Regions from separate parts of the Kluyvera sp. NPDC087067 genome, predicted to be linked through region 3. Evidence: predicted binding sites of a transcription regulator. Region 3 holds the regulator's gene; each other region holds the start of a gene.

Region 1 (7,839 bases), on a different contig from region 3:
GTGTCTGTGAATAAGTCGATAATTGATAAATACGTTTTGCCGACCGCGCTAAAAATCGCCGGACAAAAGCACGTGCTCTCAGTGCGTGACGGGATCATTCTCAACATGCCGTTTATGCTGATAGGCTCGTTTTTCCTGATTTTCGCCTATCTGCCGGTGCCGGGTTACGGGACGCTGATGACCGAACTTTTCGGCCCGACGTGGCAGGAAAAAGTGCTTTATCCGGTGAAAGCGACCTACGACATCATGGCGCTAATCTCCAGTTTCGGTATCGCCTATCGTCTGGCAGAAAAGTATCGCACTCTTGACCCACTGACCGCCGGAGCGGTGTCTCTGGTGGCCTTTGTGATGACCATTCCGCAGCACATCATGTTTACTCCTGCGGGCAGCGACGTCGCGCAGCTGGTAAAAGGCGTCATGCCGATGGGGCAGATTGGCAGCCAGGGGCTGTTTGTCGCCATCCTGATTGCCCTGCTCTCCACGGAAATCTATCGTTTCGTGAATGACCGTAATCTGGTTATTCGGATGCCAGAAGGCGTGCCGCCTGCGGTGGCGAAATCATTCCTCGCGCTGATCCCCGGTTTTTGCGTGCTGGCTGTGGTGCTGGGGCTGCGTTTATTGGTCGAAGCGACGCCGTTTGGTGACATCAACACCATGATTACCGAACTGGTCGGCATCCCGATGAGCCACGTTGGCGGTTCGCTGCCGGGGATGATTATCTCCGTGCTGCTGATTGGTATTCTGTGGATGCTGGGGCTGCACGGCGACACTATCGTGCTGGTGTTTATCCGCCCGGTTTGGTTGAGCAATATGTCCGAGAACCTGGAAGCGTTCCAGAACGGCCTGCCTATTCCCCACATTATTACCCAGCAGTTTTATGATTTGTGGATTGCGCCGGGCGGCACCGGAGCGCTTCTGGGGTTAGTCATTTTCATGCTGATCCGCAGCCGTAGCGTGCAGATGAAGCAGCTCGGCAAAATTGCCGCGCCGGGCAGCCTGTTTAACATCAGCGAACCGATGGTGTTCGGCATTCCGATTGTCATGAACCCGTATCTGGTGGTGCCGTTTATTCTCACCCCGGTGGTGCTGGTGATTGTTTCCTACGTGGCGATGACGACGGGTCTGGTGGCAAAACCCGCAGGGATCGCGCTGCCGTTTACCACGCCGATTGTGGTCAGTGGATATCTGGCCACCGGTGGGCATATCTCGGGTTCGGTGCTGCAAATCGTCAATCTGGGGATTTCGCTTTTGATGTATTACCCGTTCTTCCGCATCTGGGATAACCTGAAATTCCGCGAAGAGCAGGCCAGCAAATCGCAGCAGACCACCGCGGCAATGCCAGCAACGGAACAGTAATCACCGATAACGTAGCCCGGCCAAGCGAAGCGCCGCCGGGGCCGGCTCATAACTAATCCCGGCGGCGCTTCGCTTGGCCGGGCTACAAAATAAAACAAAAACGCCGGGCAGATGCCCGGCGTTTTTTATTGCTCGCACTTATTTTTTAATCTGCGCGTGCATTTCCTGCACTGATGTCACCTTCTCGGTCGCATCGGCATTCAGCGCCATCGCGGTGGCAAAGCCGCCGTTCAGGGTGGTGTCGTAATGCACTTTGTATTGCAGGGCGCTGCGACGAATCAGCTTGGAATCCTGAATCGCCTGGCGGCCCGCGGTGGTGTTGATGATGTAGGTGTATTCGCCATTCTTGATACGGTCCTGAATATGCGGACGACCTTCATGCACTTTATTCACCAGACGCGGGTTGATACCGGCTTCACCCAGCACCACTGCCGTACCGTGGGTCGCATCCAGCTCGAAGCCCTGTTTCAGCAGCTTGGCGGCCAGGTCTACCACGCGCTCTTTATCGCCTTCGCGAACGGAGAGCAGCGCACGGCCCTGTTTTTTCATGGTGGAGCTGCTGCCCAGCTGTGCCTTGGCGAAGGCTTCCGCGAAGGTGCGGCCCACACCCATCACTTCCCCGGTAGAGCGCATTTCTGGCCCTAACAGCGGGTCAACGCCCGGGAATTTGTTGAACGGCAGCACCACTTCTTTCACCGAGTAGTACGGTGGAATAACTTCTTTGGTCACGCCCTGCTGTGCCAGCGTCTGGCCCGCCATCACGCGCGCCGCCACTTTAGCCAGCGGCACGCCGGTAGCTTTGGAGACGAACGGTACGGTACGTGCCGCACGTGGGTTGACTTCAATCAGGTAGACTTCGTTATCTTTGACCGCAAACTGCACGTTCATCAAGCCGCGTACCTGCAATTCGAAGGCCAGCTTCTGCACCTGCTGGCGCATCACATCCTGAATTTCCTGGCTCAGCGTGTAGGCTGGCAGGGAACATGCGGAGTCACCGGAGTGAACGCCAGCCTGTTCGATGTGCTCCATGATGCCGCCAATCAGCACCATTTCGCCGTCGCAGATAGCGTCAACGTCAACTTCAATTGCGTCATCAAGGAAGCGGTCCAGCAGCACCGGCGCATCGTTAGAGACGCTGACGGCGGTCTGGAAGTAGCGACGCAGGTCGATTTCGTCGTAGACGATTTCCATCGCACGGCCGCCCAACACGTAAGACGGACGCACCACCAGCGGGTAGCCAATCTCTTTTGCCTTCTCTACCGCTTGTTCGATTGCGGTGACGGTGGCGTTCGCCGGTTGTTTCAGCTTCAGACGGTCAACCGCATGCTGGAAGCGCTCGCGGTCTTCCGCACGGTCGATGGCGTCAGGACTGGTGCCGATAACCGGAACACCGGCGGCTTCCAGCGCGCGTGCCAGTTTCAACGGCGTCTGGCCGCCGTACTGGACGATAACGCCTTTCGGCTTCTCGATGCGCACGATTTCCAGCACGTCTTCCAGGGTTACCGGCTCAAAGTACAGGCGGTCGGAAGTGTCGTAATCGGTTGAAACGGTTTCCGGGTTACAGTTGACCATGATGGTCTCGTAACCGTCTTCGCGCAGCGCCAGCGAAGCGTGTACGCAGCAGTAGTCAAATTCAATACCCTGACCGATACGGTTCGGGCCGCCGCCAAGAACCATGATTTTATCGCGGTCAACGGACGGGTTGGACTCGCACTCATCTTCATAAGTGGAGTACATGTAGGCAGTGTCGGTGGCGAATTCAGCCGCGCAGGTATCCACACGCTTGTAGACCGGGTGCAGGTCATACTGGTCGCGCAGTTTGCGGACTTCCGCTTCGCGTACGCCCGCCAGTTTTGCCAGGCGCGCATCGGCAAAGCCTTTACGTTTCAGGTGGCGCAGGAAGTCAGCGTCAAGGCCGGTAATACCGACTTCAGCGACTTTCTCTTCCAGACGCACCAGCTCTTCAATCTGCACCAGGAACCAGCGGTCAATGTTGGTCAGGTTGAAGACGCCGTCGACGGACAGGCCAGCACGGAAGGCATCGGCGATGTACCAGATACGCTCGGCGCCCGCGTCTTTCAACTCGCGGCGGATTTTGGTCAGCGCTTCCGGGTCATCAAGGCTGACTTTCGGGTCGAAACCGGTCGCGCCCACTTCCAGGCCGCGCAGCGCTTTCTGCAAGGATTCCTGCTGCGTGCGACCAATCGCCATCACTTCCCCGACCGATTTCATCTGGGTAGTCAGGCGGTCGTTAGCGCCAACGAATTTTTCAAAGTTGAAGCGTGGAATCTTAGTCACAACGTAGTCGATAGACGGCTCAAACGACGCCGGAGTACGGCCGCCGGTGATGTCGTTCATCAGCTCGTCTAAGGTGTAGCCCACCGCCAGTTTCGCCGCAACTTTAGCAATCGGGAAGCCGGTCGCTTTCGAGGCCAGCGCCGAGGAGCGGGATACGCGCGGATTCATTTCGATAACAATCAGGCGACCGTCTTTCGGGTTCACCGAGAACTGCACGTTAGAACCGCCGGTTTCGACGCCGATTTCACGCAGTACCGCCATCGAGGCGTTACGCATGATTTGATACTCTTTGTCGGTCAGGGTCTGCGCCGGGGCGACGGTGATGGAGTCACCGGTGTGGATACCCATGGCGTCGAAGTTTTCGATGGAGCAGACGATGATGCAGTTGTCGTTTTTATCACGCACCACTTCCATCTCATACTCTTTCCAGCCAATCAGCGACTCATCAATCAGCAGCTCTTTGGTTGGGGAAAGATCCAGACCGCGTTCGCAAATCTCTTCGAACTCTTCACGGTTGTAAGCGATACCGCCGCCGGTGCCGCCCATGGTGAAGGATGGACGAATGATGCACGGATAGCCGACGTCAGCGGCAACCGCCAGCGCTTCTTCCATGGTGTGCGCGATGCCGGAGCGCGCGGTGTCGAGGCCGATTTTCTTCATTGCTACGTCGAAACGGCGGCGGTCTTCGGCTTTATCAATCGCGTCGGCGGTGGCGCCAATCATGGTCACGCCAAACTCTTCGAGTACGCCCTGACGTTCCAGTTCCAGCGCGCAGTTCAGCGCGGTCTGGCCGCCCATGGTCGGCAGAACGGCATCCGGGCGCTCTTTTTCAATAATCTTGCGTACCACTTCCCACTGAATCGGCTCGATGTAGGTCGCATCGGCCATTTCCGGGTCGGTCATGATGGTCGCCGGGTTGGAGTTCACCAGAATGACGCGGTAGCCCTCTTCGCGCAGCGCTTTACACGCCTGAGCACCGGAGTAGTCAAACTCACACGCCTGACCGATAACAATCGGGCCCGCGCCCAGAATCAGGATACTTTTTAGGTCTGTACGTTTTGGCATGGCTCTTTAACTCCTGATTATTTCGCGGACTGACGGTATTGCTCAATTAACTCGATAAAGTGGTCGAACAGCGGCGCAGCGTCGTGTGGACCTGGGCTCGCTTCAGGGTGGCCCTGGAAGCTGAACGCCGGTTTATCGGTACGATGGATACCCTGCAAGGTGCCATCAAACAGCGATTTGTGGGTCACGCGCAGGTTGGCTGGCAGCGAGTCTTCATCAACCGCAAAACCGTGGTTCTGCGCGGTAATCATCACCACGTTGTTGTCGATATCTTTCACCGGGTGGTTGCCGCCGTGGTGACCGAATTTCATCTTGATGGTTTTTGCGCCGCTCGCCAGCGCCAGCAGTTGGTGCCCCAGGCAGATGCCGAATACCGGGACATCGGTCTCAAGGAATTTTTCAATCGCTTCAATGGCGTAGTCACACGGAGCGGGGTCGCCCGGGCCGTTGGACAGGAAGATACCGTCTGGATTCATTTTTAAGACGTCTTCTGCGGAGGTTTTAGCCGGGACAACCGTCAGGCGGCAGCCGCGATCAACCAGCATGCGCAGAATGTTACGTTTCGCGCCAAAATCATAAGCCACCACGTGGAATGGCAACTCTTCTTCGGACTTCGCTTCCGGCAGTTCACCGGTCAGCGTCCAGCTACCCTGCGTCCAGCCGTAGGTTTCTGCGGTGGTCACTTCTTTTGCCAGATCCATTCCGTTCAAACCCGGGAACGCTTTGGCTTTTTCCAGCGCCAGCATCGCATCCAGGTTATCGCCTGCAATGATGCAGCCGTTTTGAGCGCCTTTCTCGCGCAGCAGGCGGGTCAGCTTACGGGTATCGATATCGGCAATCGCCACGATGTTATGGCGCTTTAAGTAGGAAGAGAGGTCTTCGGTATTGCGGTAGTTGCTGGCAATCAGCGGCAGGTCGCGAATGACCAGACCTTGCGCATGTACCTGAGAGGATTCTTCGTCAGCAGCATTGGTGCCGACATTGCCGATATGAGGATAAGTAAGAGTAACGATTTGGCGAGAATAGGAAGGATCAGTGAGGATTTCTTGATAACCGGTCATTGAAGTATTGAAAACGACTTCCCCAACCGCCGAACCTGTTGCCCCGATGGCCCGACCGTAAAACTGGGTTCCGTCTTCCAGAACCAATAGCGCTGACTTAATCAAAACACCCTCCAGAGAATATTTACTCGCTTTATTTGCATATTAATTCATAACAATGGCACAAATCAATGCAAATCTGCTTACCGACGTATTTCTGGCAAACGGCGGCATTCTAGAGATAGCCTCAGCAAAAGTCTACCTTAAAGGACAATTTTTATCATTATTTTGTGGCGTTGATGAATTCACCCGCGATAAGAGGCCAAAAAGATCAACTAACTCACCGTAGAAAACGCTTGCGGAGTCTAAAGAGTGTTAAATTCGCCAGAAGGGAGTGAAAAAGTAGACCAGATGGTCAAAATTTACATTTAACCAACACATTAAGGACAGATAACTTATAAAAACAAGCAACTCATATTAAAATTAATATAAAACGGATAAAATAAAGGGCAATAAAATATTGCCCTGTGTAATCAATCAATTATGACTACAATAACCACATCACGATGGGTAATAAATTCTTATAATTCATTTAAATTCAGCACATCACGCATATCAAAAAGACCATTTTGCTTAGCGTTAAGCCACAATGCCGATCTTACTGCGCCGTTAGCAAAGGTCATGCGGCTGGAAGCCTTGTGGGTAATCTCTACGCGCTCGCCAATATCGGCAAACATGGCGGTATGTTCACCGACGATGTCGCCCGCGCGAACGGTGGCAAAACCAATCGTTCCCGGCACGCGTTCACCGGTATAGCCCTCGCGCGAGTAGACCGCGCAGTCCTTCAGATCTTTATCCAGCGCCCCGGCAATCGCCTCACCCATCGCCAGCGCCGTCCCTGACGGTGCGTCGACTTTATGACGGTGGTGCGCTTCAATAATTTCGATATCGGTGTAGTCGCCCATCACCTTCGCCGCTTTCTCCAGCAGCTTGAGCATGACGTTAACGCCAACGCTGAAGTTAGCCGCGAAAACGATCGCAATCTCTTCTGAAGCCTCGCGGATGGCCTGTTTACCGGCATCATCAAAACCGGTGGTGCCAATGACCATGCCTTTGCCGTGCTGACGGCAAAATGCCAGATGCGTCAGGGTGCCTTCCGGGCGGGTGAAATCGATAAACACGTCGAAATCGTCCTTTACCTCCTCAAGGCTGCTTTGTACGGTCACGCCAGATTTCCCAGCCCCAGCCAGTTCGCCCGCATCGCTGCCCAATAAAGAGGATCCTTCCCGCTCGAGTGCCGCCCCCAGTTGAACGCCTTCCATCGCCATCGTGGCCTGAATTAACTGCCGTCCCATGCGGCCACCGGCGCCCGCAATGGCAACGCGGATTTGTGCATCATGCATAGCTATTCTCTTTTGTTAAGATTGCGTAAATCGTTTTCAGAGTAACCAGCCCGCGACAGCCTCGCCAGCCGAAAACGTCCATAATTAGAATTTAATGATAAACAGAGAGGAATATCAGTAAAAGACATGATTCATCCCGCAGGATGAATCATTGCCGCAGTCGGGGAAAGAAGTCAAACTCGCTCAGAATGGCGAAAGAGAATTAGAAAAGCACTTTAAAACCCGGCAACGGGTAGCCAATTCGCGCGACCGTTTCTGTCATTTCATTTTCAGGCTTCCAGGGTATAGCTCACTACCATCTGCCCTTTTTTCATCTTCACCTGGGTTATCACCACCTCACCCAACTCAGATAAACGAGCTACGTGCGTACCGCCACAGGGATATCCCGGCAGCTCGCCAAATCCCACCTGACGCAGCCCTCCGTCAAAGTCTATCCGACGCGCAAGATTATCGTTTTGCCATTGGCGGATTATCGCCAGAAGTTGTGCCGCCTCCGGCAGCGTACCGCCCTCGCCTGCGGCAAAGGTGATGCGCCCTTCATTGGGCCAATGGTGTGCCTTTATGGGCCGCCAACCGAAGGTTTCGCCTGCCTGACCGATCATGTGCCCGGCGGAGTGCAGCCGGGAATGAAGATGGCGCACGGCAGCATCCACGCACTGCGTCGTTTCACCCAGTGG
Region 2 (7,839 bases), on a different contig from region 3:
TTCACAATGAAAGAGACTAGGCAGAACAGTACGCCGCACATAATAAAACCGCCCAGCGCCACTTCATAGCCTAACGGCAGCAGCAGCAGAACCGGGGAGATAAAAGCAAAGCTTGAGCCCAGATAAGCGGGGATTTTACCTTTACAGATGAAGAGGTACAGCAGCGTTCCCAAGCCGTTAAACAGCAGAACGGTTGCCGGGTTAATATGGAACAGAACCGGTACCAGCACGGTTGCGCCAAACATGGCGAATAAATGCTGCAAGCTAAGCGGGATAGTCTGTAAAAGCGGCGGTCTTTCACTGACCCCAATGGCACGGCGCGTCATGTTGTTTTCCTCTATGGTGTTGTTAGCCCAGTTTTTATTCAAAAAAAAGCCGACTTCTCAAAGTCGGCTCTTTTTATTTTTTCGTTTACTTGGTACCAAAAATCTTATCGCCAGCATCGCCGAGGCCCGGAATAATGTATCCGTGCTCGTTCAGGCCCTGGTCAATTGACGCCGTGTACAGCTCAATGTCAGGGTGCGCTTTTTCCAGCGCCGCGATACCTTCCGGTGCCGCCACCAGAACCAGCACCTTAATGCTGGTGCAGCCCGCTTTTTTCAGCAGGTCGATGGTTGCGATAACGGAGCCGCCGGTAGCCAGCATCGGGTCGACGATAAGCGCCATGCGCTCATCAATGTTGGAAACCAGTTTCTGGAAGTACGGTACCGGCTCAAATGTTTCTTCGTCACGGTACATACCGACGACGCTGATACGCGCGCTTGGCACGTTTTCCAGTACGCCGTCCATCATGCCCAGGCCCGCACGCAGGATTGGCACAACGGTAATTTTCTTGCCTTTGATCTGGTCGATTTCTACCGGGCCGTTCCAGCCTTCGATAGTGACTTTTTCGGTTTCCAGATCGGCGGTGGCTTCATACGTCAGCAAGCTGCCAACTTCGGAGGCGAGTTCACGGAAGCGTTTGGTGCTGATGTCATTTTCGCGCATCAGGCCCAGCTTGTGTTTGACGAGTGGGTGCTTAACTTCCACAATCTTCATTCTCTTTCTCCTTTGAATGGGGCAGCCACAAAAAAAATCGCCGGATTATACCGCTTTTTTTCGGCTGCGCCATACCCATGTTGATTGACCAGGATCAAGCAAAGCGGTGAACGGCACTGCAATCAGTATAAGTCAGTATAAAAATAAACCCCGGCAAGCGGGGTTTTATTTTAACTATTCAGCGAGTTACAGTTCACTTCCGTTGGTCGCAATCACCTTTTGATACCAGGCAAAAGATTTTTTGCGGCTGCGAGCGAGCGTACCGTTGCCTTCGTTGTCTTTATCAACGTAAATAAAGCCGTAGCGTTTTTTCATCTCGCCGGTACCGGCAGACACCAGGTCAATACAGCCCCATGGGGTGTAGCCCATCAGATCGACACCGTCTTCTACTACCGCTTTTTTCATTTCAGCAATGTGCGCCGCAAGATAATCGATACGGTACTGATCGTTCACCGTACCGTCACTTTCCTGCACATCAATCGCGCCAAAACCGTTTTCAACGATAAACAGCGGCAGCTGATAATGGTCATAGAACCAGTTCAGGGAATAGCGCAGGCCAACCGGGTCAATCTGCCATCCCCAGTCAGATTTCTCGACATACGGATTGGAGACGAGGCTGGTGGTTTCATCATAATCGAGCTGCGGGTTGTCCGGCGTGGCTTTCGTGGCAAACGACATGTAGTAGCTAAAACCGATATAGTCGACGCAACCCTCGGCCAGCGCCTGACGATCTTCTTCAGTGATATCAAGCTCGAAGCCACGGCGTTCGAAGTAGTTCAGCAGATGCTGCGGATATTTGCCGCGCACATGAACATCCGTGAACCAGTAACGGCGATGCATCGCATTCATCGCCATCATCATATCGTTTGGCGCGCAGCTCAGAGGATAAATCGGGCACATGGCGATCATGCAGCCAATCTGCAAATCCGGGTTGATTTGATGGCCGATTTTCACCGCCAGAGCGCTCGCCACCAGCTCGTAGTGCGCGGCCTGGTACATCACCGGTTCACGGTCTTCACCCGGCTGATACTTAAGCCCGGAGTTGGTAAACGGCGCGAAATCTTCGTGGAAGTTAGCCTGGTTGTTAATCTCGTTAAATGTCATCCAGTACTTCACTTTGTGCTGATAGCGGGTAAATACCACTTCAGCGAAACGTACAAAGAAATCAATCAGCTTGCGGTTACGCCAGCCGCCATATTCGGTGACCAGATGATAAGGCATTTCGAAGTGAGACAGCGTAATAACCGGCTCAATTCCCAGCTTCAGACACTCGTCGAACAGATCGTCATAGAATTGCAGCCCGGCTTCATTCGGGGTTAGCTCATCACCGTTGGGGAAAATACGCGTCCAGGCAATCGAGGTGCGGAAGCATTTATAGCCCATCTCAGCAAACAGCTTCAGATCGTCTTTGTAACGATGGTAGAAATCGATGGCTTCATGGTTCGGGTAGTTTTTCCCAGGCAATACCCCGTCGGTAATTTCACGCGGAACACCATGCGCGCCAGCGGTCATCACGTCCGCCACGCTTATGCCCTTTCCTCCTTCCTGCCAACCGCCTTCGAGTTGATGTGCTGCTACCGCGCCGCCCCAGAGAAATCCAGCTTTAAATCCAGTCATATCTTTCCCTCGTTAATCAGTTAGTTATCGCTGCGAGTACTGCTGATTGAAATGGTAAACTGCGCCAATCAGCCCGGCATCGTTGCCGTGGCTGACCGTATCGATGTAATCGGCGATGCCGAACCAGGCCAAATGTTGGCGCATTAGCGCCAGAAAGCCGGGGCGCTCAACGATGCCGCCGCCAATAAGAATGTTTTGTGGATCAAACAGATTGACCAGGTTATACAGCCCGGTGCCCAGACCGTTGAAAAACTCTTCAACCAGCCGCTGACAGACAACGTCTCCGGCGTCGAAGCGGTCAAAAATCTCTTCACCGGTGACTTCCTCAAACGCTTTACCCAGATGCTGCGCGTAACGATGACGGAGTACCCGTAGCGTGCAATTTTTTTCATTCATGGTGTAACGGCGCACATCGCGGGTGCCGGGGCGGGAAGTGAGCATATAGCCGAACTCACCGGCGCGAAAACGCGCGCCATGCACCAGCTGGTTGTTGCAGAAAATGGCTCCGCCAATGCCGGTGCCGATGGTCAGGACCAGAAAATCGGACAGGTTGATCCCTTTCCCCTGCCAGCGCTCAGCCAGCAGTACGCAGTTGGCATCGTTTTCGATAGCAACCGGCAGGCCACAACGCGATTCAAGCCACGCTTTAATCGCAAAGTTGTCAAAACGACGAATCGCGCCGCCCATTTCGATAAAGCCGGTGTGAGGATTCACATAGCCCGGCGCGCTGATTGCCACCCCCGTGCACTCTGGGTTCGCGGTTATCCATGATTCGATTGCCGCAAGAATTTGCTCGCCGTCACTCTCGCTGATGGGCTGCTTTACTTTCTTCAGTATTTCGCCACTGGCGGTGACGACGCCCATTTTTAGCGCCGTTCCGCCAATATCAAAGGCCGCAATCTTCATCCCTTTTGTCCCTTATGGCCGTTTTTGTCTCGTTCATTGGGCCTCTGCCACGAAAACAGAAACCGGTTTCAGTAACATGATGTGGATTCAGCGGGGCGGATGCAAGGACAAGGGTGTACCCGGTTTCATTTTCGTGAGCAGTATCATATTTGACCGATTTAAGAACTGAGAAGCGGCAAAAAATCGGTCTTAAAAATTGGATGTAGAATAGGCTCGCAAACGTTTGCCTGGACTGGTAGAATTGCGCCGATTTTTCTTGCTATCGCAAACGCGTGGAGACTTGCAGTGACCGACAAAACCTCTCTCAGCTACAAAGATGCCGGTGTTGATATTGACGCAGGAAACGCTCTGGTTGACCGTATCAAAGGGGTGGTGAAGAAAACTCGCCGTCCTGAAGTGATGGGTGGATTAGGGGGGTTTGGCGCATTGTGCGCGCTGCCGCAAAAATATCGTGAACCGGTGCTGGTTTCTGGCACTGACGGTGTGGGTACGAAATTACGTTTAGCGATGGATTTAAAACGTCATGACACCATCGGTATCGACCTGGTGGCGATGTGCGTGAACGATTTAGTGGTTCAGGGCGCTGAGCCTCTGTTCTTCCTCGACTACTACGCAACCGGCAAACTGGACGTCGACACCGCGGCAAGCGTTATCAGCGGGATCGCCGAAGGCTGTCTGCAATCAGGCTGTGCGCTGGTGGGCGGTGAAACGGCTGAAATGCCGGGCATGTATCACGGTGAAGATTACGACGTGGCCGGTTTCTGCGTCGGCGTCGTTGAGAAATCAGAAATCATCGACGGCAGTAAAGTGACCGACGGCGACGTGCTTATCGCGCTTGGCTCGAGCGGCCCGCACTCCAACGGCTACTCGCTGGTGCGTAAAATTGTCGAAGTTAGCGGCTGCAACCCGGATACCACGCAGCTTGAAGGCAAAACGCTTGCCGATCACCTGCTGGCACCGACCCGCATCTATGTGAAATCCATTCTGGAACTGATCGAAAGCGTTGACGTTCACGCCATTGCTCACCTGACCGGCGGCGGCTTCTGGGAAAATATCCCGCGCGTACTGCCGGACAACACTCAGGCCATCATTGATGAATCCTCCTGGCAGTGGCCGGCGGTATTCAACTGGTTGCAGGATGCCGGTAACGTCAGTCAGCATGAGATGTATCGTACCTTCAACTGCGGCGTCGGCATGGTCATTGCTCTGGCAGCAGACGAGGCGGATAAGGCGATTGCGCTGATGAACGAAAAAGGTGAAAACGCGTGGAAAATCGGCTATATCAAAGCCTCTGATTCCGAACAGCGTGTGGTCATCAAATAAATGAAAAACATCGTGGTGCTGATTTCCGGTAACGGCAGCAACTTACAGGCCATTATTGACGCCTGTGAGCAGAAAAGAATTAATGGCACCATTCGAGCGGTTTTCAGTAACAAGGCCGAGGCGTTCGGCCTTGTTCGCGCACGCGATGCGGGGATCCCAGCGCATGCATTGGCCGCCAGTCAGTTTGCCAGCCGGGAAGCGTTTGATCGCGAATTGATGCAGGAAATTGATGCCTATGCCCCCGACGTAGTCGTGCTGGCAGGCTATATGCGCATTCTGAGTGCCGATTTCGTCGCCCACTATCAGGGGCGACTGCTGAATATCCACCCTTCCCTGCTGCCGAAATATCCAGGCCTGCATACTCATCGTCAAGCGCTGGACAACGGCGATGCAGAGCACGGCACTTCTGTGCATTTCGTCACCGAGGAATTAGACGGTGGGCCCGTTATCTTACAGGCTAAAGTGCCGGTTTTTGACGGTGACGACGAAGAAGAAATCACCGCTCGCGTGCAGGTACAAGAACACGCCATCTATCCGCTGGTCGTCGGCTGGTTCCTCGATGGTCGCCTGAAAATGCAGGATAATCATGCCTGGATTGACGGCGTTAAGCTGCCGCCTGCGGGCTATGCGGCAGAAGAGTGAATCACGACTCGCAAATTCTTCATAGAGGGCCTTCATGGCCCTCTTTTTTTATGCCAGCAAGAGCCCAACGGCATGCGTAAAAATAGTGAAAAAGACTTAGATATCAAAAAGAATAGCGACTATTTTCTTATACAAACCAGGATAACTGTCATACTTAGCTGACACAGTTGGACATAGCCCGGCAAAGCTAGCAATATAACGGTAAGACGTCTTTGCCGCGTCCCGTGAACAAACCGGAGTGTAAGTAGTAATGGGTCAGGAAAAACTGTACATCGAAAAAGAGCTGAGCTGGTTGTCCTTCAACGAGCGCGTCCTTCAGGAAGCGGCAGATAAAAGCAACCCGCTGATTGAGCGTATGCGTTTTTTGGGTATTTACTCCAACAACCTTGATGAGTTCTATAAGGTTCGCTTCGCAGAGTTAAAGCGCCGTATCATCATCAGCGAAGAACAAGGCGTGACCACGCATTCTCGTCACCTGCTGAGCCGGATTCAGGCGCGGGTGTTGAAAGCCGATCAGGAGTTTGATGGCTTGTACAACGAGCTGCTGCTGGAGATGGCGCGTAACCAAATCTTCCTGATAAACGAACGTCAGCTTTCGGTGAACCAACAAAGCTGGCTGCGTCATTACTTTAAACATTATCTGCGTCAGCATATCACCCCGATTCTGCTAAACCGGGAAACCGATTTGGTGCAGTTCCTGAAAGATGACTACACCTATCTGGCGGTGGAAATTATTCGCGGCGATGAGTTTAATTACGCGCTGCTGGAGATCCCATCAGATAAAGTACCGCGCTTCGTCAATCTGCCGCCGGAGACCCCACGCCGTCGCAAACCCATGATCCTGCTGGATAACATTTTGCGCTACTGCCTAGATGATATCTTCAAAGGCTTCTTCGATTACGATGCGCTAAACGCCTACTCGATGAAAATGACGCGTGATGCCGAGTACGATCTGGTGCACGAGATGGAGTCGAGCCTGATGGAGCTGATGTCTTCAAGCCTCAAGCAGCGCCTGACCGCCGAACCTGTGCGTTTCGTTTATCAGCGTGATATGCCGGATGCCATGGTCGAGATGCTGCGTAAGAAGCTCAATATCTCGCGTTATGATTCCATCGTGCCGGGCGGCCGCTACCACAATTTTAAAGACTTTATTGGTTTCCCGAATGTCGGCAAAGCCAATCTGGTTAATAAGCCCATGCCACGGTTACGCCACGTCTGGTTCGATAAATTCCGCAACGGCTTTGATGCTATTCGCGAACGAGACGTGCTGCTCTATTATCCGTATCACACCTTTGAGCACGTGCTCGAGCTGCTGCGACAAGCGTCGTTTGACCCGAGCGTGCTGGCGATCAAAATCAATATTTATCGCGTCGCAAAAGACTCACGCATTATTGATGCCATGATCCACGCCGCGCACAACGGCAAAAAAGTGACGGTGGTGGTTGAGCTACAGGCCCGGTTTGACGAAGCGGCGAACATTCACTGGGCGAAACGCCTGACTGAAGCGGGCGTACACGTTATCTTCTCGGCGCCAGGCTTGAAAATCCACGCCAAGCTGTTCCTGATTTCGCGTAAAGAGGGTGAGGAAGTTGTGCGCTATGCGCATATCGGTACCGGGAACTTTAACGAGAAAACCGCGCGTATTTATACCGACTATTCGCTGCTGACCGCCGACGCTCGCATCACTAACGAAGTGCGCCGGGTGTTTAACTTTATCGAAAACCCATACCGTCCGGTCACTTTCGACTATTTGCTGGTGTCGCCGCAGAACTCGCGTCGCCTGCTTTACAAAATGATCGACCAGGAAATTGCTAACGCCCAGAATGGCTTATCGTCAGGCATCACGCTCAAACTTAATAACCTGGTGGATAAGGGGCTGGTTGACCGCCTGTATGCGGCATCCGGTTCCGGCGTTCAGGTGAATCTGCTGATCCGTGGCATGTGCTCCCTGATTCCAGAGTTACCCGGGATCAGCGATAATATTCGTGTGATCAGCATCGTTGACCGTTTCCTTGAGCACGACAGGATCTATATTTTTGATAACGCCGGCGATAAACGCGTCTATCTCTCCTCCGCGGATTGGATGACCCGTAATATCGACTACCGTATTGAAGTCGCAGCACCCCTGCTGGACCCGCGCCTGAAACAACGGATCCTCGATATCATCGAGATTCTGTTCAGCGACACGGTAAAAGCCCGTTATGTTGATAAAGAACTGAGTAATCGCTATGTTCCACGCGGCAACCGACGTAAGGTTCGCGCGCAACAGGCGATCTACGATTATATCAAATCACTTGAACAGCCTGACTAACC
Region 3 (7,839 bases):
TGCCCCCAGTACCGTGGTCAACAGCGCAGAGAGCACCTGCGGACGCACCAGCACAGACAGTTCGCGTTTCACATCCGGCTTCTCCCCCGCTCCACCTTTTGGCAGCGAGAACCACAGGCTTAAAATAGCGATTACGCCAAGCCCTGCGGTGGCCATAAACGACATACGCCAGCCGATGGTTTCTCCAAGCCAGGTTGCAGCAGGCACACCGCCGATATTCGCGATGGTCAGCCCCATAAACATGGTTGCAACCGCACTGGCCTGCTTGTGCTTTGGCACCACGCTTGCCGCAACCACTGAACCCAGGCCAAAGAAAGCACCATGGTTAAGGCTCGTGATAATACGCGACACCATTAAGGTGGTGTAGTCCGGCGAGAACGCCGACAGCACATTGCCGAGGGTGAAGATAGCCATCAGGAAAATCAGCGCATTACGGCGACCGCGATGCGAAAGCAACAGGGTCATTAGCGGCGCGCCTACCATCACACCAACGGCATAGGCGCTTATCAACATACCGGCGGCAGGAATGGAAACATCAACCCCTTTCGCGATAACCGGCAAAAGTCCCATCGGCGAGAATTCGGTGGTGCCGATACCAAAAGCCCCAATGGCTAACGCCAATAAAGGAAAATTCATTTTCATACAAAAGCTCCGCTAAGCCATACGCAGTACGCGGCATGACAACATGGGGCAAAAGCATGACAGCAATCACAGAAAAACAGAAGTGTACAAAACAGCAAAAGATTATTGCTATTTGGATAACAATAAAACGAGAGGGAGCGAATGCTCCCTCACAGGGGGATTAATGCAATATCGCGGTAAACGCCGCCGCGACGATCAGCGCGAGCGCAACGAAGGTAGTACCGAGTGACAACTTAAGGTCGGTGCTCATCAATTTTTCTCCTTTTGATTACCACAGTAAAACTGCGTTTAATCATTTTTGCACACTTAATCGCAAAAATCTTCACAGATTTAGCAGGATGATGGTTTTTGTTCTTCCACTTTGCGTCAGGATAAGTCAAAATTCGACGCTTATTTATAAGCGAACCGGCCATTGACCCCCTCCTGTCGTCCTGTATCGTTTTCCCGGCGAAATGCAATCTGCAAGATTGTACCAGGGTGTGTGAAGGCAAACGTTTTCCTTTCGGTATTTTCAGGGGCAGGCCAGGGTCTGGAGTGAGATGGAATGGCAACAATTAAAGATGTAGCGAAGCGCGCAAACGTTTCCACTACAACCGTATCACATGTTATTAACAAAACCCGTTTTGTCGCTGAAGACACGCGTGAAGCGGTATGGGCAGCGATTAAAGAGCTGCACTACTCGCCAAGCGCCGTCGCGCGCAGCCTCAAGGTTAACCACACCAAATCGATTGGTTTGCTGGCAACCAGTAGCGAGGCGGCTTACTTTGCTGAAATCATCGAAGCCGTTGAGAAGAACTGCTTTGAGAAAGGCTATACCCTGATCCTTGGCAATGCGTGGAACAATCTGGAAAAGCAGCGCGCGTATTTGTCAATGATGGCGCAAAAGCGCGTAGATGGCCTGCTGGTGATGTGTTCTGAGTACCCGGAATCGCTGCTGTCGATGCTCGAAGAGTATCGCAACATCCCGATGGTGGTTATGGATTGGGGTGAAGCCAAAGCCGACTTTACTGACTCAGTCATTGATAACGCCTTTGAAGGCGGGTATATGGCGGGTCGTTACCTGGTGGAACGTGGGCATCGTGATATCGGCGTTATCCCAGGGCCGCTGGAGCGTAACACCGGCGCGGGCCGCCTGGCAGGCTTTATGAAAGCGATGGAAGAGACGATGATTAACGTCCCGGCCAACTGGATTGTGCAAGGCGATTTTGAGCCAGAATCAGGCTATCGCGCAATGCAGCAAATCCTGTCCCAGCACCCTCGCCCCACCGCAATCTTCTGCGGCGGTGATGTGATGGCAATGGGCGCGCTGTGTGCAGCCGATGAAATGGGGCTTCGTGTTCCTCAGGACATCTCGCTTATCGGCTACGATAACGTGCGCAACTCTCGCTTCTTTACGCCTGCGCTGACGACGATTCACCAGCCAAAAGACTCGCTGGGCGAAACGGCCTTCAATATGCTGATGGATCGTATCGTCAGTAAGCGTGAGGAGTCGCAGTCAATTGAGGTCCATCCACGCCTCATCGAGCGCCGCTCCGTGGCTGACGGCCCGTTCCGCGACTATCGCCGTTAAGTCCCTATGCGGACGCCCTATTCCGGCGTCCGCAGCCATTCATCGTTTAACGTCTCACTGTCCCCTAAATACTCTAATAGCCAGCTTAGCGCCGGCGAGGCTTCGCTTTGCTGCCAGGTCAGGCAACAGGCGGCATCCGGGAACGGATTTTCTAAGGTTAAGGCGACCCACTCACCGCTATCAAGCCACGGCTGCGCCCGATGTCCGGGGATCATTGCCGCGCATAGCCCTGCGGAAATGCACGTTTCCGAAGATGCCCAATCGGGGACAACCACTCTTTTCTGGTTATCGAGAAGCCAGGTGGTGCGCTTAGGCAATGAACGAGACGTATCCTCAAGCACCAGTGAGGGCCAGTTGCGCAACACATCATCGCTGAGCGGCCCGTCCATTTGGGCGAGCGGATGGGCATGGGAAACCACACAATGCCAGTTAAGCATCCCCATATCACGAAAAGCAAAACGTCCGCCAATCGGGATAGCCTGGGTGGCACCAATCGCTAATTCCACGCGACCATCCGCCAGCGCGTCCCACACGCCGTTAAATACCTCCTGAAAAACGATAAGCTCGACATCGTTAAAATGACGATAGAAATCTACAATCATCTGTCGCGTTCGCGCCGGTTTAACGATGTTGTCTACCGCAATAGCCAGTTGCCCCCGCCAGCCGTTGGCAATCTGCTGACACTGTTGACGGGTGATCTGCATTTTTTTGATAACAGACCGTCCCTCTTTCAAAAACCAAACGCCCGCAGGCGTAAGTTCCACATCCCGATGGCGCCGTTCAAACAGCGGCACCGCCAGCCATTCTTCTAACTGGCGGACGGTATAGCTCACAGCAGAAGGCACGCGATGAAGCTCCTGCGCCGCCGCGCTAAAGCTACCGTTACGCGCCACGGCATCAACCACTTCCAAAGAATATTCAGACCACATTTTCTGCCTGCAAAAATTTTGAATCCATGACTCAAATATTAGCGTTTCACAACCACCAATGCACTCTCTACACTCTGCGGCATTGTTTATTGATGATAGAAAGGTCGTATTATGCAACCGGGGAAAGGATTTTTAGTCTGGCTAGCAGGGCTGAGCGTGCTGGGTTTTCTGGCAACAGATATGTATTTGCCGGCCTTTGCGGCCATTCAGGAAGACCTGCAAACGCCGGCCTCCGCCGTGAGCGCCAGCCTCAGTCTGTTCCTTGCAGGCTTTGCGGTTGCCCAGCTGTTATGGGGGCCGCTGTCTGACCGTTATGGGCGTAAGCCTATTTTGCTGACCGGTTTAACTATTTTTGCCGTGGGTTGCCTGGGGATGCTGTGGGTGCGCGACGGGACGACTCTGCTGGTGCTGCGATTCGTGCAGGCGGTCGGCGTCTGCGCGGCTGCCGTGACCTGGCAGGCAATGGTCACCGACTATTATCCCGCACAGCGCACAAACCGTATCTTCGCCACCATAATGCCGCTGGTTGGCCTGTCTCCTGCCCTCGCCCCGCTTCTGGGGAGCTGGCTACTGGTCCATTTCGACTGGCAGGCTATTTTCGCGGCATTATTTATCATTACCCTGGTGCTGATGCTACCGGCATTGCGTCTGAAGCCCGCACATAAGAAAAGCCCCACCAGCGAAGAGAAACTGACCTTTATGCGCCTGCTGCGCAGCAAAGACTATCGCGGTAACGTTCTGATTTACGCCGCCTGCTCGGCGAGTTTCTTCGCATGGTTAACGGGTTCGCCGTTTATTCTGCATGAGATGGGCTATAGCCCAACCGTTATCGGCCTGAGCTACGTTCCGCAGACGATCGCGTTCCTGATTGGCGGCTACGGCTGTCGCGCCGCGCTGCAAAAATGGCAGGGTTCTCAGTTGCTACCCTGGCTGCTGGTTGTTTATGCCCTAAGCGTCATAGGTACGTGGGGAGCGGGTCTGATGGAAAATGCCTCATTGACCGCAATACTTATCCCATTCTGCGTGATGGCTATCGCTAACGGGGGGATTTATCCTATCGTCGTCGCTCAGGCCCTGAAACCCTTCCCACAGGCAACCGGCCGGGCGGCTGCGCTACAGAATACGTTACAGCTGGGCCTGTGTTTCCTCGCAAGCCTTGCGGTGTCCACGCTGATTGCTACCCCGCTGCTGACCACCACTTGCGTGATGCTTGTGACGGTATTGCTGGCGGCGATAGGTTACAGAATGCAGCGGGCCGCGCGTGGTGAAGAGCGCGCTGCTGAACAGAGTACTTCTCACGCCTAATCATCATCCATATCAATGCCATGATAAATCGTTAGGACGCTAAGATTTTTAGTTGAATCAATAAACTTAGCGTCCTATACTGGATCGGCATCACATAATTAATATACATTATTGTTATTGAGCGGCGGCAGGATGCCACCCGTTAAACCATGGACTGGCTTTCAGCAAGGGATTCTCCCTTTCTCTATGTTACGTCGGATAGCAGACTCACGAATTTTTCGTGACATTTCTCACAAACCAGAAAAAAGCGTCTACGCTGTTTTAAGGTTCTGATCAACAGGTCGGGATGGAGAGGCTATGAGCACATCGTGTATAGAAGAAGTCAATATACCGGAAGATGACTGGTACCGTATCGTTAGCGAATTGCTCAGTCGAGCAGGCATTGAAATTAATGGCAACGCCCCCTGCGATATACAGGTCAAAAATCCCCGGTTTTTCAAACGTGTTTTACAAGAAGGCTCGTTGGGCCTCGGCGAAAGTTATATGGACGGTTGGTGGGAATGCGACCGTTTAGATATCTTTTTCGACCAGGTGCTACGCGCCGGACTCGAACAGCAAATCCCTCATCATTTCAAAGATACGCTCCGCGTCGCCGGTGCCCGTATTTTCAATTTACAAACGCGCAAAAGAGCCTGGCAGGTCGGTAAGGAACATTACGATCTGGGCAACGATCTCTTTAGCCGTATGCTAGACCCTTACATGCAGTATTCCTGCGCTTACTGGAAAGATGCGCAAACGCTTGAAGAGGCGCAGCAGGCAAAACTTGAGTTAATTTGCCAGAAACTGCAGCTCGAACCGGGTATGCAGGTTTTAGATATCGGTTGCGGCTGGGGTGGACTTGCCGCCTATATGGCGAAAAATCACGGCGTTAGCGTGAAGGGTGTGACCATCTCCGCTGAACAGCAAAAGCTGGCTCAGGCTCGCTGCGAAGGGTTAGATGTCGAGATTCTGCTGCAGGATTATCGCGACCTCAACGCGCAGTTTGACCGCATCGTTTCCGTCGGCATGTTCGAACACGTGGGCCCTAAAAATTACGATACCTACTTTAAAGTGGTCGACCGTAATTTAAAACCGGACGGTTTATTCTTACTGCACACCATTGGATCGAAGGTAACCGACAGTAATGTTGACCCGTGGATCAACAAATACATCTTTCCGAATGGCTGTTTACCCTCAGTACGCCAGATAGCACACGCCAGTGAACCTCACTTCGTGATGGAAGATTGGCACAACTTTGGCGCTGACTACGATACGACGCTGATGGCATGGTACGAACGTTTCCTTGCCAGCTGGCCGGAGATTGCGGACAACTATTCCGAACGATTCAAACGGATGTTTAGCTACTATCTCAACGCCTGCGCGGGTGCTTTCCGTGCGCGAGATATTCAGCTATGGCAGGTTGTGTTCTCTCGCGGAGTTGAAAAAGGTCTGCGCGTCGCGCGTTAACCCCATACCGCCTGTGCCGTTCTGGCGCAGGCGTTTTTCAATGCAACCCAGGTATCAGGAATCTGTGGTTATTCCGCGGTAAGCTGCTTTGCTGCCACTTCTTTTGCCGCCATCACGCGTTCTACGGTATCGACTACCGCCTGCGTTTGCGGATCAATTTCGATATTCACGCGGTCGCCCAGACGTTTTTTACCCAGCGTAGTGCGTTCGAGTGTTTCTGGAATCAAGTGCACGCAAAAACGCGTAGCAGTCACTTCCCCTACCGTCAGACTTATCCCATCAATACCGATGAAGCCTTTATACAGCACATATTTCATCAGCGCCGGATCCTGAATTTTAAACCAGATCTGCTTATTATTTTCGGAAGTCAGGATCTTCGACACTTCTGCGGTAGTCATAATATGACCGGACATTAAATGGCCGCCAATTTCATCGCTGAACTTTGCCGCACGCTCAACGTTGACCAGGTCACCCTCTTTCACATCGCCCAGGTTTGTAATGCGCAGCGTCTCTTTCATCAGATCGAAACTTATCAGGTCGCCATTAATGTCGGTGACCGTTAAGCAGCAACCATTGTGGGCGACCGACGCGCCGGTCTCCAGCCCCGCCAGCATATGCTGCGGCAGCGCAACCACGTGGGTACGAAAGTTTGGTTTTTCATCAATGGACACGATTTTCGCCGTGCCCTGCACAATACCAGTGAACATGCAGTTAACTCCTGTTATTCATTTATTTCGCGACGTTATACCCTAAATAATTCGAGTTGCAGGAAGGCGGCGACGCAGTGAATCCCCGGGAGCTTACTTGAGTAAGTGACCGGGGTGAACGAGGAAAGCCAACGCACGTGCAACTTGAAGTATGACGGGTATACCGGTTCATCTGTTACGCACAATAGCAGTTGATAATTCAGGTTGCTACCTTCCACGCCCTACCGCTGATTTTTTGACTAGATTAATAGCAAATCCTCGCTACAATAACGGAGAAATTCCTCTATTTATTCTTCTTGCTGCCGGTTAAGGCGGTTTTTCTGTCTCCCGTACTCGCTGTACGGCGAGAATAAATAACAACAATACAGGTGTTCACGTGCAGAAGTATTTTGTCGAAGCGCGTCAGTTATTAGCTCTGGCAATCCCGGTAATCCTCGCGCAGGTTGCCCAAACGGCAATGGGATTTGTCGATACCGTCATGGCCGGGGGTTACAGCGCCACCGACATGGCTGCGGTCGCCATCGGGACATCAATCTGGCTACCCGCCATCCTTTTCGGTCATGGTTTGCTGCTGGCGCTGACGCCGGTCATTGCACAGCTTAACGGTTCGGGCCGACGCGAACGTATTTCCATGCAGGTCCGTCAGGGTTTTTGGCTCGCCGGATTTGTCTCCATCCTCATCATGGTGGTGCTGTGGAATGCGGGCTACATTATTCGCTCTATGCACAATATTGACCCGGCGCTGGCGGATAAAGCCGTCGGCTATTTGCGCGCACTACTGTGGGGTGCACCGGGCTATCTGTTCTTCCAGGTCGCACGTAATCAGTGTGAAGGGCTGGCTAAAACTAAGCCGGGTATGGTGATGGGCTTTATTGGCCTGCTGGTTAATATTCCGGTGAACTACATCTTTATTTACGGCCACTTTGGAATGCCGGAATTAGGCGGCGTGGGTTGCGGCGTGGCGACGGCATCGGTGTATTGGGTGATGTTCTTTAGCATGCTCTATTATGTGCGTCACGCCGGTTCCATGCGTGATATCCGTACTAGCGATCGTTTCACCCGCCCTGACCCGGTTATTTTGAAACGGTTAGCAACGCTGGGTTTACCCATCGCGCTGGCGCTTTTCTTCGAGGTGACGCTGTTCGCCGTGGTTGCCCTGCTGGTATCCCCGCTGGGGATTGTCGATGTCGCGGGGCATCAGATTGCGTTGAACTTTAGCTCGCTGATGTTCGTACTGCCG

What was found. The regulator PurR, encoded in region 3, represses purine synthesis genes. The targets are predictions, from matches to a motif close to CANGCAAACGTTTGCNTG.
Region 1: carA (glutamine-hydrolyzing carbamoyl-phosphate synthase small subunit) is a predicted target of PurR. The motif match lies at 5,977-5,994, and genes of this name have one in related genera.
Region 2: purM (phosphoribosylformylglycinamidine cyclo-ligase) is a predicted target of PurR. The motif match lies at 3,774-3,791, and genes of this name have one in related genera.

The regions. Positions count from the first base shown of each region.
Region 1 covers NZ_JBIUZS010000007.1:152,710-160,548, reverse strand. Annotated here, with positions in the region: gene celB (PTS cellobiose transporter subunit IIC) at 7-1,356, shown strand; gene carB (carbamoyl-phosphate synthase large subunit) at 1,495-4,719, opposite strand; gene carA (glutamine-hydrolyzing carbamoyl-phosphate synthase small subunit) at 4,737-5,885, opposite strand; gene dapB (4-hydroxy-tetrahydrodipicolinate reductase) at 6,341-7,162, opposite strand; gene ACIPDS_RS17805 (alanyl-tRNA editing protein) at 7,432-7,839, opposite strand, start outside.
Region 2 covers NZ_JBIUZS010000008.1:116,469-124,307, forward strand. Annotated here, with positions in the region: gene uraA (uracil permease) at 1-326, opposite strand, end outside; gene upp (uracil phosphoribosyltransferase) at 412-1,038, opposite strand; gene ACIPDS_RS18845 (6-phospho-beta-glucosidase) at 1,225-2,655, opposite strand; gene bglK (beta-glucoside kinase BglK) at 2,680-3,561, opposite strand; gene purM (phosphoribosylformylglycinamidine cyclo-ligase) at 3,847-4,884, shown strand; gene purN (phosphoribosylglycinamide formyltransferase) at 4,885-5,526, shown strand; gene ppk1 (polyphosphate kinase 1) at 5,777-7,837, shown strand.
Region 3 covers NZ_JBIUZS010000001.1:692,103-699,941, reverse strand. Annotated here, with positions in the region: gene ACIPDS_RS03385 (MFS transporter) at 1-642, opposite strand, end outside; gene ACIPDS_RS03380 (YnhF family membrane protein) at 803-892, opposite strand; gene purR (HTH-type transcriptional repressor PurR) at 1,187-2,212, shown strand; gene punR (DNA-binding transcriptional activator PunR) at 2,230-3,141, opposite strand; gene punC (purine nucleoside transporter PunC) at 3,253-4,446, shown strand; gene cfa (cyclopropane fatty acyl phospholipid synthase) at 4,744-5,892, shown strand; gene ACIPDS_RS03355 (riboflavin synthase subunit alpha) at 5,961-6,599, opposite strand; gene mdtK (MdtK family multidrug efflux MATE transporter) at 6,976-7,839, shown strand, end outside.